DNA from 2 places in the Rhodococcus sp. 06-1460-1B genome. Region 1 is predicted to be linked to the other one. Evidence: riboswitches for the same ligand, from Rfam matches in the RefSeq annotation. Region 1 holds a riboswitch; the other holds the start of a gene.
What was found. Region 1 has a riboswitch for S-adenosylmethionine ahead of CH268_RS19645 (ABC transporter substrate-binding protein). Riboswitches for the same ligand answer to the same signal wherever they lie in the genome.

Region 1 (6,209 bases):
TCGGCACCGCCGACCTGTGGCCAGAGGACGCGGCGCTTCCTGCCCGCTGGCGCTACATGGCCGATCTGGTCGACTCCGATCGCGGCATTCTCGCTGAGCTCCACGGTTCGGTGTCGGCACCGGTGGCGGATGCTCTCGCTGCGGCTGCGGAACTGTGCAGACAATCGGCCGATGAGCCTGTGACCGCCGGAGACTGGGCGCTACTCGGACGAGCACTGGCGTGGCTCGGCCCCGGCGGTTCCGATATCGATCGCGCGTTGCTTGCTGTGGGAGAAGAATTGACACTGATCGGTCTCGACGGTGCGGAACAGGACTTCTCGGTCGCGACCTGGCTCTGCATGGACGTCCTCGTCCGATTCGCTCATGCCGGCGAAGCGATCGACTACTGGGTGCACCGCGTGAATGCGCCAGAGTTGAACAAAGTTGCGTCGCATGATGATTCGAGATCTTGCGCGAGTGGGAGCGCTGGACTGGCGCTGGCCGTCTGAACGGTAGGCGTCGGTCCGACCGCGCTTCTCGCGTCTGTTATCGGCGGGTTTTCCTACCCCGGTTGGCAACCGGGGCGATGCTCTCGTAGTATCGGAAACTGTAGGACCATCCAGAGCGACCGAGAGACCTGGCTCTATGACGTCGCAGCAACCCCCCGCTCGTCGGGTGAGGGTGCTACCGCCGGGACCGATGGAGGATTGCACGTGAACACCCGAGTTGCCGCAGGCTTCGTCAACGGTTGCCGCCGTCTCCATGTCGATCTGTGCCGCCTCAACGGTTCGACCTGTCGCAGCTGACATTTCGTCACAACTCGTCCTTCACACCTCACCTCATCATCTGCGCGCACTCCTTCCTGGGCACACCCAGCTCGGATGCGGGATCGTGCGCGCGATCGACCAGATATCGGAGACACCTACGTGTCCACTCGTCCTGCATTCCTGGTGGCCGGCCTGATCGCCACTACGGCCACAGTCCTCGCCGGATGCGCCGGTGGTGCCGCCACCACGGCCGCCGACGCCGGTCCGGCCCAGTCCGGCGGAACTTTGCGTTACGGCTTGTCCGGGGCCCCGACCTGCTCGGATCCCGCCCAGTCCGGCACCAACCAGACCATCTACGTGACCCGTCAGGTCGTCGATTCACTCACCGATCAGAACCCCGAAACCGGTGAGATCGAACCGTGGCTGGCCGAGCGGTGGGACGTGGGTCCCGATGCGAAATCCTTCACATTCACGCTGAAGGACGGCGTCACCTTCAGTGACGGCACGGTGCTCGACGCGGCGGCGGTGAAGGCGAATTTCGACGCGATCATCGGCCTCGGTGCAGCGAAGGCACCGTTGGCGGCGAGCTATCTGACCGGCTATCAGAGCGCGACGGTGGTCGACCCCTCGACGGTGCGCATCGACTTCGCAGCACCGAATGCGCAGTTCCTGCAAGCGAGTTCGACACCTCAGCTCGGAATTCAATCCATCGCGACCTCGGCGCAGTCGGCCGAGTCGCGGTGCTTGGGTACCAATATCGGATCGGGACCGTTCACCTACGCGGACTACCAGCAGGACCGTTCAGTCAGTCTGGCCAAGCGAAGCGGATACAACTGGGGTTCAGCGGTATTCGGTCACACCGGCGAGGCCTATCTCGATCGCATCGAATTCACCATCGTGCCCGAGTCGGGCGTTCGCACAGGAAGCTTGTCCTCCGATCAGCTCGACGCCGTCAGCGACGCGTTGCCGCAGGACGCTCCGCAGATCGAAGCGACCGGCGGCCGAATTCTGACCACCTCGAACCCGGGAGTCCCGTTCGGCATTCAGCCCAACGTCACTCGCGGGGCGCTACAAGACCCCGCCGTCCGGACGGCCCTGGTACCGGCGATCAACCGTCAGGAACTCGTCGATACCGTCCTCGGGCCCGACTTCCGCACGGCGACAAGCACGTTGGCCAGCGCCACCCCAGGTTACGTCGAACTCGCCGATGTCACCTACGATCCCGAGAAGTCGAAATCGCTGCTCGACGACGCCGGCTGGGTTCCCGGTGCCGACGGAATCCGTGAAAAGGACGGGCAGAGGCTGAGTTTCGAGGTCATGTACTCCGCAGTGTTCGCTGGCAACCAGGCGATCCTGGAGTTGACGCAGCAGCAGCTACGTGCGGTGGGCGTCGACCTGCAGCTCGAGTTGGTCTCGACGTCCGAGGCGACAGCACGTCAGGGCACCAAGGACTACGACTCCACGTACTACAACAGCACCCGCGCCGACGGCGACATTCTGCGCACCACGTTCGCCGTGGACGGACGTAACCTGAACGCGCGCGGCCCGATTCCCAATCTGGATGCATCGCTGACCGATCAGCTCTCGACCACCGATCTAACGGCGCGCAACGACATCCTCGCCACCGCTCAGCAGCAGGTGCTCGACAACGGACTGTGGATCCCCACCATCGAGCTGTCGCAGGCCGTCGGCGCGGCGTCGAAAGTGCAGGACCTGAAGTTCGAGGCCTCCGCTCGACTGCAGTTCTTCGATACCTGGCTGAGCGCATGATCCGGTACCTCGGGCAGCGCGTACTGCAGGCAGTGGCAGTGCTGTGGGCCGCGTTCACCATCTCGTTCGGCGTGCTGTTCCTGCTGCCCTCGGACCCGGTCAGTCTCGCTGTCGACTCTGCCGGTTCGGGCACACCGGTCGACGCGGCGGCCGTCGCAGAATTGCAGGCCCGCTACGGTTTGGACCAGCCGGTGTGGGTGCAGTACTGGCATTCGCTGACCGGGGCTGTGCAGGGCAATTTCGGATTGTCCATCGCCACCGGACAGCCGGTGACGACGGCGATCCTCGATGCCGTGCCGAGCACGCTCGGCCTCGCAGGCACCGCACTGGTATTGGCGGTCGTGTTCGGGTCGGCACTGGCGTATGCCGCGACGTACACCCGAACGCCGTGGCTCGAGAATCTGTTGTTCGCACTCCCGCCGCTCGGGGTGGCTGTACCGACCTTCTGGGTGGGACTGCTGTTGCTGCAACTGTTCTCGTTCCAGTTGAGGTGGTTCCCGGCCTTCGGTGACGCCGGAGCGGCTGCACTGGTGTTGCCTGCGGTCACGTTGGCATTGCCGACCGGTGCGGTCATCGCTCAGGTGTTGGCCACCAGCATGTCGACTACCTGGAAGCAGCCGTTCGTCGATGTTGCTCGCGCCAAGGGCGTCTCGCGGCTACGGGTGCAAACGCGGCATATAGCGCGGCTGTCGTCCATCCCGGCTTTCACGATCGCGGGTGTGTTGGTGGGGACGCTGCTCGCCGGATCGGTCGTCGTCGAGACGGTCTTCTCGCGGGCCGGAGTGGGACGGCTGACCCAGACCTCGGTGTTGGCCCAGGACATTCCGGTGGTGCAGGGCATCGTGGTGTTGACCTCGCTGGTGTTCGTCGTGGTGAACCTGGCCGTGGACCTGCTGTATCCGCTGATAGACCCGCGCATCGTGCGCGAGTACAAGCCTGCGCGCGCAGTCGCGGAACCGGAGAAAGCGCATGTCTGACATTCTGATTCGTGATCTCCAGATTCAGGCGGAGGCGTCGCCCAAGGCAGAGTCGGTGCCGTCGACAGCTCGTCGTCGCCGGGTTGTGACGAACGCCCTGAAGCACGTGTGGCTTACCTCGTCCGCGCTCGTGTTGCTGCTCGCGCTGGGATTCGCACTCTTCCCCTCCGTGTTCGCGAGCGGAGACCCGTTGGTGGGCGTGCCCGCCGACAAGCTCCAGGCCCCCAGCACGTCACATTGGTTCGGCACCGACAACATCGGCCGTGACGTCTTCACCCGCGTGGTCCACGGCTCCGGTCTGTCGTTGACTGCGACACTGCTCGCGGTCGGGATCGCACTGGTCGTCGGATCGCTCGTCGGCCTGATCTCCGGGGCAGTCGGGGGCCTCGTCGACGCCGTGCTGATGCGCATCGTCGATGTGCTGCTCTCGATTCCGACGCTGCTGCTGTCGCTGGCCCTGGTCACAGCGCTCGGCTTCGGAACCGTCAACGTTGCCATCGCCGTGGGGGTCACCCTCATCGCCAACTTCGCCCGGGTCATGCGGTCGGAGGTGTTGCGTGTGCGTCGATCGCTGTATGTCGAGGCGGCGTACGCCTCGGGTGTGCGATGGTTCGACGTCTTTCGCCGACACATCCTCCGCAACTCGTACGGTCCCGTGATTGCCCTCGCAGCAGTCGAATTCGGTATGGCGGTCCTGGCGGTCTCGGCGTTGAGCTTCCTGGGATTCGGCGCTGTTCCGCCTACACCGGAGTGGGGATCGCTGATCTCCGAGGGTCGGAACTTCCTCGCCACCGCCTGGTGGATGACCACCTTGCCGGGCCTGGTGATCGTGGCAGTCGTGCTGTCCGCGCACCGTCTCGGGCACGCACTCGAGAGGCGATCCGAATGAGCCCCATCCTCGAAGTCGACAACCTCACGGTCGGCTACGGCACGACGACGGCCGTGCGCGGAATTTCGTTCACCGTCGAACGCGGCGAGGTACTGGCCGTCGTAGGCGAATCCGGTTCGGGAAAATCCACCACGGCCCACGCGGTCATCGGCTTGCTGGCCGGCAACGGCCGGATCCGAAGTGGCTCGGTGACCTTCGACGGCCGGCGCCTGGACACCGCATCGGACAAGACACTGAATCGCCTGCGCGGTCGGCATATCGGGCTCGTCCCGCAGGATCCGACCACCTCACTGAACCCCGTCGTACGCGTCGGAGACCAGGTGGCCGAGGTGCTGCGTGTGCACGGGTTGGCAGATCGGCGTACCGCGAAGCTCGAGGCGATCCGCATTCTCACCGACGCGGGCCTCGACAACCCCGAGGTGCGGGCACGCCAGTACCCGCAGGACCTGTCCGGTGGGCAGCGGCAGCGGGTACTGATCGGTATCGCTCTCGCGTGCCGCCCCGAACTGGTGATCGCCGACGAACCGACCAGCGCCCTGGACGTCACCGTGCAACGACGCATCCTCGACCATCTGGACGCCCGAATTGCCGAGACGGGTGCCGCAGTTCTGTTGATCACGCACGATCTGGGCGTTGCGGCCGATCGCGCCGACCGGCTGGTCGTCATGAGTGGTGGTGAGATCGTCGAAACCGGTCCGACTGCAGAGGTGTTGGCGAACCCCACCCATCCCTACACACAGAAGCTGCTCGCGGCCGCGCCGTCTCTGAACTCGACGCTCCGTCCGGCCAGGACGGGTGCGGGCGATCCAATTCTGTCCGTCTCGTCGGTGTCGAAGCGTTTCGCCATCGGACGAGGCGTTCACCTGGATGCGGTGCGAGACGCCACGATCACGGTCGAGCGGGGTCGAACCGTCTCTGTCGTCGGCGAATCCGGTTCGGGGAAGTCCACCCTGGCGCGTATCGCGATCGGCCTGGAAACACCCTCCGCGGGCACGGTCACGTTCGACGGAATCGATGTCACCGGCCTTCGTGGCACGGCGAGGCGGGAGCTGCGGCGTCGAGTCCAGATCGTCTATCAGAACCCGTACGCATCACTGAACCCGAAGTTGCGCGTCGGCGAGATCGTGCGAGAACCGCTGGACGCGTTCAAGATCGGGACGTCCCGAGACCGCTCGGCGCGTGCCGCGGAACTGCTCGACCAAGTGGCTCTGAGCAGTGACCACCTGGCGCGTCGCCCGGCCGAGTTGTCGGGTGGTCAGCGTCAACGCGTCGCAATCGCTCGGGCACTGGCGTTGGCACCGGAGGTGGTGGTGCTCGACGAGCCCGTATCGGCCTTGGACGTGTCGGTGCAGGCACAAATTCTTTCGCTGCTCGGCGATCTGCAATCCGAGTTCGGTCTGAGCTATCTGTTCATCTCGCACGACCTGGCCGTGGTTCGCCAGATCAGCGACACCGTGGCTGTGATGCAGTCGGGTGTGATCGTCGAATATGGCAGCACCGCTTCGATATTCGACAACCCCCAGCAGGAATACACCCGCGAGTTGCTCGCGGCCATCCCAGGAACAGTGACACAGAGAGTGGGTACCGGTGTCTGACAAGCTTTTCGTCACGGCAATCGAACCGAGGGGAACCGGCGCACATCCACAGGCGTGGCGGCGACAGGATTCTCGCGCCGAGGAAGTGTTCACCGCGGCATTCTGGATCGATCAGCTCCGCGCGGCAGACCGGGCCGGAATCGATCTGGTCTTCCTCGCAGACTCTTTCGCTTCCCGGACCCTCGAGGCGGTTGCCGTGGCAGCCCGGGCTGCTGCGCTCACCGAACGCATC
Region 2 (6,209 bases), on a different contig from region 1:
GCCAGCCGATACGGCTGCGCACCGGGTGGTAGCCGCCGACGAGTCCGATGCCGAGCAACCGCACCGCGACGACGGTGATCAGTGCGAACACCGCCAACGAGACCAGCGTCGCGACGGGCAACATCACCAGGCCACGTTCGAAGGCGTCGAACACGGAGTCCGCGGTGTGAATCCACCAGCCCATCAGCACGAGGCTGACGCCGATGGAGAACAGTGCCATGCCGGACAGGAACAGGGACGCGACGCCGTACGCGAACACCCATTTCGTGGCGCGCGGCGGTGTCTCGGCGGGCCACGGATGGTCGGCCTTGCCTACCTTCTGAGCCGGCGAGCCGGACCACATCTGACCGGCCTTCACTCGTCCGACGACGGCCGAGCCTGCCGTGACGACCGCGTTCTTGCCGACCTTGGTGCCGGGCAACAACGTGGAGCGTGCGCCGACGGTGGCACCGGCACCGATTTCGATGCCGCCGATGTAGACGAGATCGCCGTCGATCCAGTGCCCGGACAGGTCGACCTCGGGCTCGATGGAACAGCCGTCGCCGAGTTCGAGCATGCCGGTGACGGGCGGCATCGTGTGCAGGTCGACGCCCTTGCCGATCTTGGCACCGAGCGCACGCGCGTAGTAGACCATCCACGGCGCACCCGAGAGGTTCGAGGCACCGCTGGCGTCGGTCAATCGTGTTGCCGCCCAGAGCCTGATGTGCATGCTGCCGCCGCGTCGATACGCACCGGGTTTCAAGCCCGCCAACAGGATGCGAGATCCGATCACCGAGATCGCCATGCGGCCGACCGGAGTGATGAACAGGACGAATGCCACGAGCACCCACCACCACGACAGCGTCGGGGCCCAGGGCACGTCGCCGAACCAGGACATGACGTTGAAGAGCAGCCCGAGCCAGGTGACCCACTGCAATCCGGTCAGGGTGGTCAACGGAACCGTTGCCGCGATCTGCGCCCATTGCGCGGTGCGCGACGTCGGGGCGACCGCACGGGGAACGGCCTCGACGACCGGCTTCAAATCATCCAGATACTGCGCCAGCGAACCCAGCCGCGGGTGGTCGTACAGCTGCGCGACGGTGATCTCGGGGAACCGTTCGCGCAGTGCCGTCACCAACTGGGCGGCCGAGAGCGAGCCGCCCCCGTTGGCGAAGAAATCGGCGCTCTCGTCCGAGACCTGCGCACCGAGGATGTTGGTCCACAGTTCGGCCACCCAGCCCGCCGTCCCACCGAGCGCGGACGCTCCTGCCATGCCGGGCAGGGGCCACGGCAGCGCGTTGCGGTCGACCTTGCCCGAGGTGCGCGTGGGCATCTCGTCGACCAGCGCAAGCCTGGGCACCAATGCCGCGGGCAACTGCTCGGCGAGCAATTCGCGTGCGGCTTCGAGATCGAAATCGGGATTGGTGCTGGCGAGGTATCCGACCAACACCGAGTTTCCGGCCGCCGTCTTGCGGATGGCGGCCGCCGCGCCGCCGACGCCCGGAAGTGCTTGCAGCGCATTGTCTATCTCGCCGAGCTCGATGCGTCGCCCGCCGAGCTTGACCTGATCGTCGGCGCGACCCTGGAACAAGAGCCCTTCGAGCTCGAGCTTGACCAGATCGCCGCTGCGATACGCCCGTTCCCACCCGAGAGATGGCATGGGCGCGTACTTCTCGGCATCCTTGGCCGGATCGAGATACCGCGCGAGTCCGACGCCGCCGATGACCAGCTCGCCGATCTCACCCACCTGCACGGGTAGTCCCGAACCGTCGACCACAGCCAGGTCCCACCCGTCGAGGGGAAGGCCGATCCGGACAGGGCCCTTGCCGTCCATGATCGCCGCACAGGCGACGACCGTCGCCTCGGTGGGACCGTACGTGTTCCAGACCTCGCGGCCCTCGACGGCGAGCCGCTCGGCCAGCTCCGGCGGGCAGGCCTCGCCGCCGAAGATGAGCAGCCGCACCGCTTCCAGCGCTACTGCGGGCCACAGCGACGCGAGCGTGGGCACCGTCGAAACGACACTGATGTCGCGGGAGACGAGCCACGGCCCCAGATCGAAACCGGACCGCACCAACGACCGCGGCGCGGGCACCAGACAGGCACCGTGCCGCCACGCCAGCCACATCTCCTCGCAGGAGGCGTCGAATGCCACCGACAGACCGGCGAGCACTCGGTCGCCCGGACCCAGCGGATCCTTCTGCAAAAACATGCGGGCCTCGGCGTCGACGAACGCCGCGGCGTTACGGTGGCTGACTGCAACACCTTTGGGGGTTCCGGTCGAACCCGAGGTGAAGATCACCCACGCGTCGTCCTCGGGTGTGGGCAGCTCGGGCACCGGAGTACCGGCACCCAGTTCGGGCGCATTCTGTTTCGGCGCGGTGCCGGCAGCGATTCCGCCCGCAGTGACGATGGCCGTCACCTGCGCCTCACCGAAGACCAATTCGGCGCGCTCTTCCGGATCGTCGGCGTCGACGGGTACGTACGCAGCCCCGACGTCGAGGATCGACAGAATCGCGACATAGAGCGAGAAGGACCCCGACGGCATCCTGATGCCGACGCGGTCGCCGCGCCGGACACCGGCGTCGGCGAGCCACTGGGCGCCCTCAGCGATGTCGTCCAGCAGTTCGGCGTAGCTGACCGACACCGTCCCGTCGTCGATCGCGGGTGCATCCGGGAAGCGATCGGCGGTCTCCTGCAGTACGTCGATCAGTGTGCGGGCCGGCGGGGCAAGGGGCGAGCGGAGAAACGCGGCCGGAGCAGGTGCGATATCCGTGCTCGAACCCGGCAGATCGTTCTCTTGGTGCACAGGCAACCGGGTGTCCTTCTCGTTCGTTGGCAGATGACTCTTGTGGTGCTGGGGAAAGCAGCGCCGTTGGTTATCTCACGTTCTGTTTGCCAGCAGGTGAACGAGCGCGCCTTCCCACCGCGGAAATCCTACTGCTGTGTCGGAGCGATCCCCGGCTTGACAAAACCGTGGCGGGTTTGCCAGTGTCTTGACCACGGTCACGAGTACCAGCATCGAGCCCCGGCTTGCTGGTCGGCAACCCTCCTTCGCGGTGGGGTGCTCCGGGTGACGACCAGGCTGACACCGAACAATCGGTGCGGCAAGCGCGGACTCGTTCACGAATATCTTCCGTTGCGGGTCCCTCGAACGTGAGGGCTTGATCTGTCATGACGTCTGTACTTTCCCGTCCCTGCACCCCTTTTGCCCCTGTTTCCGGCACGGAGTTGCAGGTTCCGTTGGTTCACGGCGGCACGTGCACCTACGCCAATTTCGATTACGCGGCCAGCGCGCCTGCGCTGTCCGCAGTGACCGATCGGATCGCGGAGTTGCTGCCGTTCTATTCGAGCGTGCACCGCGGGGCCGGCTACGCGTCTCGGGTGTGCACCGCGGCGTACGAGAAGGCGCGTGAGACCGTGGCTGAATTCGTTGGTGCACAGACGAATTCAGTGGTCGTGTTCACACGCAACACCACCGATTCGCTCAATCTGTTGGCCGCGTGCGTGCCGGGGGATACCGTGGTGCTCGATATCGAACACCACGCCAACCTCTTGCCGTGGCGCAATCGCCGAGTGGTGGTCGCGGCATCGACGCTGGCCGAAACGCTCGCCCGGCTCGACTCCGAACTGGCTGCGAAACCTGCTGCGCTACTGGCCATCACGGGTGCATCGAACGTCACCGGCGAAGTGCTCCCCATCGAGCAACTGGCCGATCTCGCGCATCGCCACGGTGCCCGGATCGTCGTCGACGGCGCACAGCTCGTTCCGCACCGTCGAGTGGACATCGCCGCACTCGGTGTGGACTATCTGGCGTTCTCCGGTCACAAGCTCTACGCCCCGTTCGGCGCGGGTGTGCTTGTGGGAAGCCGTGATTGGCTCGACGCGGGCGAGCCCCACCTGGCCGGCGGCGGTGCCGTGCGCAGTGTGACGATCGAGCACACCGACTGGGCTCCCGCACCGCAGCGTCACGAGGCGGGAACGCCCAACGTGCTCGGAGTCGCCGCGCTGGCGGCGGCGTGCGAGGCCATCGCGTCGTTCGACGAGGATGCCGCGACGGCGCACGAGCGGGAATTGTCCACCCGATTGCGGGACGGGTTGGCCGCACTGAAGGGTGTCGAACTGCTGCAGGTGTGGGCCGACGCGCCCGACGTCGTCGGCATCGTCACCTTCACCGTCGCCGGCCACGACCCCGGTGAAGTGGCGGCGTACCTGTCGGCCGAACACGGCATCGGAGTGCGCGACGGAAAGTTCTGCGCCCACCCGCTGCTGCGCCGGCTCGGTCATGCCGACGGTGCCGTGCGGGCCAGTATCGGTCTCGGCAGTTCCTCGGCCGACGTGGACCGACTCGTCGACGCGTTGGCAGCGTTCGTCGAGTCCGGGCCGACATGGGCTTACGCCGAAGAAGCCGGGTGGTGGAACCCCGTACCGGACCGTCGGCCGTTCCCCGCCCTGGCCGACGGGGCCGCCGGGGTTGGATCCCCGTGCAGCCCCACAGGCAGTTAGCATGGCGTCATGACCGTGAGTGTCGTGTCGCGTGGCAATCGCCACTGGTGCAACAGGTATGTCGATCTGTGCCGCACTGCGTCCGGGTCGTGTTCGAGTTCGGCTCCGCTCCGACCGCATGCGCATCCCGACCGACGAATCAGGACCACCACTCATGTCGCACAATCACACCCGCATAGCCATCGAATCCGCTGACGTCTGGACCGAACTGACCGTCGGGCCCGAGGTGAACACCATCAGAATCGTTGCCTCGGACCTGCGGGAAGCTCAGCAACAACGCACCCGGTTGCACGCAGAAGCCGTCGACCGCGGTGAATCGGCCGACAATCTCGCGGTCTTCCTCGATCTCGAGATCTACATCGCTGCCGACGCCAGGACGGCCCGTCGGGAATTCGCCGCACTCGACGCGCCGGCAAGCCCGTCGTCCATCCGCTACGTCGGTACCCCGTCGGGACTGGCGAGTTTGATCTCCGACGTCACCGCGGCCGACGTCGCCGACGGCGTGACGCTGCAGGTACACGGCGAGATCGAGCGGCAGTCGACGTTCCTGGCCGCGGGAGTGTTGCCGCTCCTCGAATCGCGCGGCACCCGCCTCGACACCGACGTCGTCGACGCGATCCTCGGCGCACCCCGAATTGCCCCGACCCTTGCTTCCTAGGTCGTTCGAGCTCAGGTGACGTCGATCGCCAGACCTGCGGTGATGCGCAGCAACTCGGTGTACGACGAGCGGAAGATCGTGTCGATGTGCCCGGCCGCGGCCCACAGTTCGGGGTGGGCCGCAAGGTCCTGATCGACGAACGTATCCAAATTCGTCGGATGGCCCACCGGAGCGATTCCCCCGATCGGCTGGCCGGTGGCGTGCTTGGCGGTACGCAGATCGGCCCGGGCGAGCGTGCCGCCGAGACGCTCACCGGTGTGCTCGAGATGAACATTGTGAGCCCCGGACACCAGGAGCAACACCGGCTCGTCGTCGAGCAGAAACACCATCGACTTCACGATCGCACCCACATCGACGCCCAACGCAGCTGCGGCGTCGGCGGCGGTGTGGGTGCCCTCGGGACTGTTCACCACCACCCCGTGATGACCACGAGAAATCAGGGTGTCGGCAACGTGGGCTGCATTCGGATGAAGTAGCCGGGACATGCCCCAACCCTATTGCCACACGACCGTTTACGCAGACAGGTCGAGATCACCGAACAGTCTCAATCGCGCCATTCCCCCGTCGGGGAAGATGTCCATTCGCACCTCCGACACCGGAGTGTCGTGGTCGAGAACGAAGCGATGCCGAGTGTCGGGCTGCAGTGTCGTTCGCGGCAGGAGTTCGATCCAGTCGCCGTCGCCCAGTCGCCCTTGCAGGGACGCGGCGCCGGGGGCGTTGCCCAGGAAGCAACTGGTGTCCAGCTCGGCCAGCCGGATTCGGCCCGTGCCGGCGAGCTGCACCTGCACCCAGTCGTTGGCGTCGTTGCGTCGACGCGAGGTCTCCCAGCCTTCGCCCATCGAGCGCGGCGGGCCGGGGAACAGCAGATTGTTGGGGGAGCTGTAGAACATATTGGAGCAGGCCGACACGTATGCGCCGTTCTCGAGCGCGGCCAGGTCGACGGGCCCGACGGCGAGGAACTTCGGGTCCGGGACGCCGCGGCCCAGTACTCGCAGCCGAGCGACGCCGCCGTCCGGGTAGATGGACAGCTTGACGTGAGTCCACCGGGCGTCGGACGCGACCTCGAATC

Region 2: another riboswitch for S-adenosylmethionine. It lies ahead of CH268_RS14605 (aminotransferase class V-fold PLP-dependent enzyme); the one in region 1 lies ahead of CH268_RS19645 (ABC transporter substrate-binding protein).

What each region holds. Positions count from the first base shown of each region.
Region 1 is NZ_NOYS01000033.1:276,206-282,414, reverse strand. It holds gene CH268_RS19650 (hypothetical protein) at 1-488, shown strand, start outside; SAM riboswitch class I at 592-685, shown strand; gene CH268_RS19645 (ABC transporter substrate-binding protein) at 906-2,516, shown strand; gene CH268_RS19640 (ABC transporter permease) at 2,513-3,493, shown strand; gene CH268_RS19635 (ABC transporter permease) at 3,486-4,382, shown strand; gene CH268_RS19630 (dipeptide ABC transporter ATP-binding protein) at 4,379-5,977, shown strand; gene CH268_RS19625 (LLM class flavin-dependent oxidoreductase) at 5,970-6,209, shown strand, end outside.
Region 2 is NZ_NOYS01000026.1:27,113-33,321, reverse strand. It holds gene CH268_RS14610 (Pls/PosA family non-ribosomal peptide synthetase) at 1-2,785, opposite strand, end outside; SAM riboswitch class IV at 2,981-3,096, shown strand; gene CH268_RS14605 (aminotransferase class V-fold PLP-dependent enzyme) at 3,151-4,482, shown strand; gene CH268_RS14600 (hypothetical protein) at 4,637-5,140, shown strand; gene CH268_RS14595 (YbaK/EbsC family protein) at 5,152-5,625, opposite strand; gene alc (allantoicase) at 5,653-6,209, opposite strand, start outside.